DNA from 2 places in the Pseudomonas huanghezhanensis genome. Region 1 is predicted to be linked to the other one. Evidence: riboswitches for the same ligand, from Rfam matches in the RefSeq annotation. Region 1 holds a riboswitch; the other holds the start of a gene.
The links. A riboswitch is a leader RNA that binds a small molecule or an ion and turns the genes downstream of it on or off. The one in region 1 is predicted to bind cobalamin.
Positions count from the first base shown of each region.

Region 2: another riboswitch for cobalamin. It lies ahead of OYW20_RS12585 (ABC transporter substrate-binding protein); the one in region 1 lies ahead of OYW20_RS14150 (CbtB domain-containing protein).

Region 1 covers NZ_CP113949.1:3,173,135-3,176,345, forward strand. The annotation lists gene cobW (cobalamin biosynthesis protein CobW) at 1-796, opposite strand, end outside; cobalamin riboswitch at 928-1,147, opposite strand; cobalamin riboswitch at 1,243-1,478, shown strand; gene OYW20_RS14150 (CbtB domain-containing protein) at 1,576-1,764, shown strand; gene OYW20_RS14155 (CbtA family protein) at 1,776-2,501, shown strand; gene OYW20_RS14160 (cobalamin biosynthesis protein) at 2,498-2,914, shown strand; gene cobM (precorrin-4 C(11)-methyltransferase) at 2,934-3,211, shown strand, end outside.
Region 2 covers NZ_CP113949.1:2,838,553-2,841,763, reverse strand. The annotation lists gene OYW20_RS12600 (phosphodiesterase) at 1-47, shown strand, start outside; gene OYW20_RS12590 (NAD(P)/FAD-dependent oxidoreductase) at 159-878, opposite strand; cobalamin riboswitch at 1,079-1,274, shown strand; gene OYW20_RS12585 (ABC transporter substrate-binding protein) at 1,416-2,429, shown strand; gene OYW20_RS12580 (FecCD family ABC transporter permease) at 2,426-3,211, shown strand, end outside.

The DNA.
Region 1 (3,211 bases):
TGGAAATCGAGTCGAAAGCATCATGATCGTGGTCCTCATGATCGTCGCCTTCGTGGTGATCGTGGTGGGTCTTGCGGCTGTCGATGTGTTGCTCGGACTCAGCGCCCAGGCCCAGCAGCACGCTGATCGGCAGTTGACCTTTGCTGGCCTCGATGACTTTGACCGCCGGGGGCAACTCTTCGGCGACTTCAGCACGCACCGCGGCCAGCGAGTCGGCGTCGAGCATGTCGGCCTTGTTGAGGATCACCAGATCGGCGCTCGCCAGTTGGTCCGCGAACAGCTCATGCAGGGGCGACTCGTGGTCCAGATTGGGGTCGAGCTTGCGCTGCGCATCGACCTGATCCGGGAATGCCGCAAAGGTACCTGCCAGCACGGCCGGGCTGTCGACCACGGTGATCACGGCGTCAACGGTGCAGGCGTTGCGGATTTCCGGCCACTGAAACGCCTGCACCAACGGCTTGGGCAGTGCCAGCCCGCTGGTTTCGATGAGGAGGTGGTCGAGGTCGCCACGTCGGGCAACCAGTTCGCGCATGACCGGGAAGAACTCTTCCTGAACGGTGCAGCACAAGCAGCCGTTGGCCAGCTCGTAAACCCGGCCGTAGGCTTCTTCTTCGGTGCAGCCGATGGTGCATTGTTTGAGAATTTCGCCGTCGATGCCCAGCTCGCCGAACTCGTTGACGATCACCGCGATGCGGCGTCCTTCAGCGTTGTCGAGCATGTGGCGCAGCAGAGTCGTTTTGCCCGAACCGAGAAAGCCGGTGACGATGGTGACGGGGAGTTTGGCCAGTGTTTTCATCGGTTGCCCTCAGGCTTTGCGGCGGGCAAAAGGGACGAAAACGACGCAGCACTGAGACTGGCTGGCCGTTGGATTCGCCACCGGATCACCCCGCCCGGTTGTAATGAGAATGAATGGGGCTCGTGCTCGCGCATGGCTCCCGGGTCGAGGCAGGTCTCCTGGCTTACGGTGGCGTGCCGGGCGCTGGAGATGCGCGACAAGCATTCATCGCGCCTTCCCGCTCGCGCAGTGGCTGTGCAATGAACATGACCGTTTACAGTTGCGGGGGCAGCTGCGGCGTCTGACCGCATTCCCTTCTTAGCACTGGCCCGGACGTCACCGGACCTGCGAACCTCGACTGCCGCAAGGCTACGCAGTGACCCTGTTCAGGTCAATCTCCGCAAGGCTCATTACCACCTGCGCACACGGCCGGCCCGCAATTGACGCTGGCCGCCCGGCCATGCTCTCCTACACGCCTTGTTACGGGTGCCCTTCACAGGGTGAAACGGGAAACCGGTGCGTGCAAGCCTTCGGCTTGCGCAAGTCCGGCGCTGCCCCCGCAACGGTAAGCGAGAGAAGAGTCAGATCCACTGTGTCTTTCACGCCAACTGCGTGCGGCATGGGAAGGGACTCTTGAAGGTGCCACGCGCTGCGCGCTGCACCCCTCGCGAGCCCGGAGACCGGCCCGAAACGTTCACATCACAAACCCGCGGTGGGCGGGCGCTGTTGAGTCCCTGCTGACGCCTGTCAGCGGGCTTCACTGCGCTTTCCTGTTCGCTGACATTTCAGAGGGACGCGCCATGTCGATCAGTACCACCGGCCCAATCACTACCGCCAGCAGCACCACCCAGACCCAACGCCTGACCGCCTCTGTCAGCGCGATGATCCTGGGCGCATGCCTGGTGTATTTCGCCGGTTTTTCGCACATCGATGCAGTACACAACGCCGCGCATGACACCCGTCACAGCTCAGCCTTCCCTTGCCATTGAGGTCCGACGCCATGTTCAAGCGTATCGCTCAAACGGCAGGATTCACCGGGCTGCTGGCCGCTCTGTTGCTGACCGTTCTGCAAAGCTTCTGGGTGGCGCCGCTGATTCTTCAGGCCGAAACCTATGAAAAGGCGCCCGCCTCCGAGGTGCAACCGCATGAGCACAGTGACGGCGCCATGGCCGCGCATGTGCATGACGCGCAAGCGTGGGAGCCGGAAGACGGCTGGCAACGCGTGCTGTCCACCACAGGTGGCAATCTGGTGGTCGCGGTCGGTTTTGCGCTGATGCTTGCGGCGCTGTATACGCTGCGTGCGCCGGGCCGTACTGCTGAGGGCGCATTGTGGGGGCTGGCGGGTTTTGCCGTGTTCGTCCTCGCGCCGACCCTGGGCCTGCCACCCGAGTTGCCGGGCACCGCTGCAGCTGATCTGACCCAGCGCCAGTTCTGGTGGATCAGCGCCGCCGCGTCGACAGCCGTGGCGCTGGCCCTGTTGGTATTCGCCCACCACTGGATGCTCAAGGTGCTGGCTGCGGCGATTCTGCTGGTGCCGCACGTGATTGGCGCGCCGCAGCCGCTAATTCACTCCAGCCTGGCACCGGAAGCGCTTGAATCGCAGTTCAAAATCGCCTCATTGCTGACCAACGCCGTGTTCTGGGTGGCTATGGGCCTCATCAGCGCCTGGCTGTTCCGTCGCAAAAATCCGGAACTGAACGCAGCCGGGTTGTCCCACGCCGCATGAGCCAGCCAGTTCTGTCTACAGTCCGGGTGATCGGCATCGGCTGCAAACGCGGTTGTCCGGTCGAAGTGCTGGCGGGGTTGATCGACGAAAGCCTTGCGCTCTTTGGCATGGCCGTCGGCGACGTAACTGCCCTCGCCTCCATCGACCTCAAATCTTCAGAGCCGGGATTGCTGGCGCTGAGCGAAAGGCTCGGTGTGCCGTTGGTGTTTTTCAGCGCGGATCAAGTGGCGGAGTTCGAGCAAAGACTGAGTCATCGCTCGCAAGCTGCTTTCGACGCGACCGGCTGCTATGGCGTCGCTGAAAGCACAGCGCTGGCATTGGCAGCTCGCTTGTGTGCCGCTCCTGTCCACTTGTTGATTGCACGCCGCAACAAGGACGATGCCACCTTCGCCCTGGCTGGTTCGTACACCTGAGTAAACTTCGGAGACCCCCATGACCGTCTATTTCATCGGCGCAGGCCCCGGCGATCCAGAGCTGATCACCGTCAAAGGGCAACGCCTGATCGGTAACTGCCCGGTCATCATTTACGCCGGTTCGCTGGTTCCGGAAGCCGTGCTTGAAGGTCATCGAGCCGTTCAGGTCATCAACAGCGCCGAATTGCACCTCGAGCAAATTATCGCCCTGATGAAATCTGCTCATGAACGGGGTCAAGACGTTGCGCGTGTGCATTCGGGAGACCCGAGCCTGTATGGCGCAATTGGCGAGCAGAT
Region 2 (3,211 bases), 330 kb from region 1:
ACTGGGTGCCTATCGGCAACTTCCCCGGGCCTATGCCGTTTGCGTAGCCGTCAGGTGCTGTAAGACCTCTTGAGCTAACTTGTTGGCGAGACGTCCTCGCAGGTTGAACAGCTCGCGAGTGGGCGCGACTTCAACGATGCGCCCCAGGTACATGACCGCTACCCGATCAGTAATGTGCCCGACCACGGCCAGGTCATGGGTGACGAACAGCAAAACAATCCCGACCAGGCACCGGCTGCCAGCACCACGGGTTTGCATTTGTTTTCGCCCCGTTCGGTGATCACCGAACTGACCCGCCCCGCTTCAGTCTCGATGCCCCGTGCAGCGCAGCGCGTCAGCATTTTTACCCCCAGCGCACGAGCGCCTTCGGCAATGGCGGCGGTGGCAATGCCGGGCTCGGCGCGGCCGTCGGTGGCCGTGAACAGCGCACCCTTCCACGACCCCGGCATCTTCGACTGCAAGCGGGCTTCAATCTGCGCCGGGTCAAGCAATTGTGCGTCGATGCCCAGTGGCCGCGCCTGTTCCAGCCACGCCACCTTGTTGCCTATCTCCTGTTCCGATTCGCAGGCGTAGAGGATGCCCGCACGGGTGAAGCCGGTGTCGTGCTTGAGTCGCGTGGGCCATTCGTCCCACAGCTTCAGGCTGGCAATCGCCAACGGGACTTCCGCAACATCACGGCCCAGGGTGCGCACCCAGCCCCAATTGCGCGAAGACTGCTCATGGGCGATGCCGCTTTTTTCGACCAGCACCACCGAGACGCCGCGTGCGGCCAGGAAGTAGGCGGTGCAGACCCCGACGATGCCACCTCCGATGATCACCACATCGGCGCTTTCGGGCAGTGAATGATCGCTGTCGACGTGAGTGATAAGCGGGTACATGAGCGTTCCTGCGTCGGTCGTTACCCAAGGTTTACCGCGCAGGCCACACAGCGGCAAGCCTTGTCGCGACCACTGGGTCCATGCACTCACATGGTGAGATCAAGGCCGGGTGACGGCTTGAGCGCAGCGCTTGAGCCGGGCGCAATCAGACCCTGTTTCATCGACGCGACCGCGGTCGGTGGTGATAACCCCGATGATCGTCTACCATGCCCGCCGCCGGTTCCCCCACGGGACTAATAGGGAATCCGAAATGCCGCCCCCGGCATCAATCGGAACTGCCCCCGCAACTGTAGGTGCCGAGCCTGCTCCTCAATAGCCACTGGACTGATGTCCGGGAAGGCCGGAGTCAGGCGACGACGCATCAGTCAGGAGACCTGCCGGCCAAGCAAATCACTAACCGGCGGGGTGTCCGGGAAGGACATCTCAGCAGCTAGCCGTGCCAGGCTGACGGGCGATCCCATCGCCGATGGCAGCGGTTGAAGATGTGTTTCCGGTTCGAGCCCCCTGCCCCGTGTACGGTCGGATGGAGACAGCCTCATGCTGATGTTGCGCCTTGCTACCCTGGTCACCGCGTTGAGCGTTGCCACCCTCGCCCATTCTGCCCCCACGCATTACCCGCTGACCGTCGAAAACTGCCGCAGCACCCTGACCTTTCCGCACGCTCCAACCCGCACGGTGACCATTGGCCAGGCGGGCACCGAGATGCTGTACGCCTTGGGTTTGAGTGACAAAGTGGTGGGCACGTCATTGTGGTTCAACGACGTACTGCCCCTCTATAAGTCGCAAAACGATGCCATCGAGCGGCTGGCGGACAACGCCCCGAGTTTCGAGTCGGTTATCGCCAAGCGCCCGGAACTGGTGGCCGTGGAGCTGGAATGGATGGTGGGCGCGCAAGGCGCGGTCGGCACGCGCGAGCAGTTCCATGAGTTGAAAATCCCGACGTACCTGATGCCCACCGACTGCGAAGCCAAGAACAACCTGGTGGGCGCGGACGGCACACGTCTGGAAGCCTTCCGGATAGACAGCGTCTACAAGAGCATCAGTCAGTTGGCCGAGATCTTCGATGTTCAGGACCGGGGTCAGACGCTGATTGCCGAACTCAAGGCCCGTCTCGCTCAATCCATGGCGCTGGCCCACGATGCGCCGAAGCAAAACGCAAGCGCGCTGGTCTGGTTCTCCAGCCCCGGCCTGGAGCTGGATCCGTATGTGGCCGGCCACAAGGGCGTCCCGCAATTCATGCTCGACACCTTGGGCGTGCGCAATATTGTGCAGTCCGATGAAGAATGGCCCACCGTGGGCTGGGAAACCATCGCCAAGGCCAACCCGACCTTTCTGGTGATCGCGCGCATGGACCGTCGCCGCTTCCCCGCTGACGACTATCAGAAAAAGCTCGAATTCCTGCGCAATGATCCGGTGACGCGCAACATGGACGCCGTGAAGAACAACCGCATCATCGTTCTAGACGCCATGGTGATGCAGGCCAGTGTCAGGACATTCACTGGCCTTGAAACCCTGGCGGCCGCCATCAATACCTTCAACCCGGCGAAATGACCTCAATGCTTTCTCGAACGCTGCTCGCACTGGTTGTGTTGTTGCTCGCTGTCTTTGCCGGTGTCGCCATTGGTGAGACCACCCTGGAGCCATCCGTGGTGTTTCAGGTGCTGGCCAATAAGTTGTGGGCCGCAGGCTACGTCCTCGACCCCATCGACGAGGGCATCGTCTGGAATTACCGCTTGCCTCGCGCCTTGGTCGCGGGCGCCTGCGGCACCGGGCTGGCGACATGCGGCGTCATCTTGCAGGCGCTGCTGCGCAATCCGCTGGCTGACCCTTATTTGCTCGGAATTTCCGCTGGCGCTTCAACCGGCGCCGTGCTGGTGGCATTGCTGGGTGTGGGGGCCGGGCTGATTTCGCTGTCGGTCGGGGCCTTTGTCGGCGCCATCGCAGCCTTTGCAGTGGTGGTGCTACTGGCCCGTGCCAGTGGACGCAGCGCAGGCACCGGCCAGATCATTCTGGCGGGGATTGCAGGGTCGCAGCTGTTCAATGCGCTGACGGCATTTCTCATCACCAAGTCGGCGAACTCCGAGCAGGCGCGCGGCATCATGTTCTGGTTGCTGGGCAATCTGGGCGGCGTACGCTGGCCGTCGGTCTGGCTGTGCGTGCCAGCAGCGCTGTTGGGGCTGGCTGTTTGCCTGTGGCACAGGCGTTCGCTGGATGCGTTCACGTTTGGTGCCGACTCCGCGGCCTCGCTGGGTATCGCGGTGTGGCGGGTGCAGCTGATCCTGATCGGTTGCGCGGCGCTGGTGACGGCCGTGATGGTCTCGATTGTCGGCTCG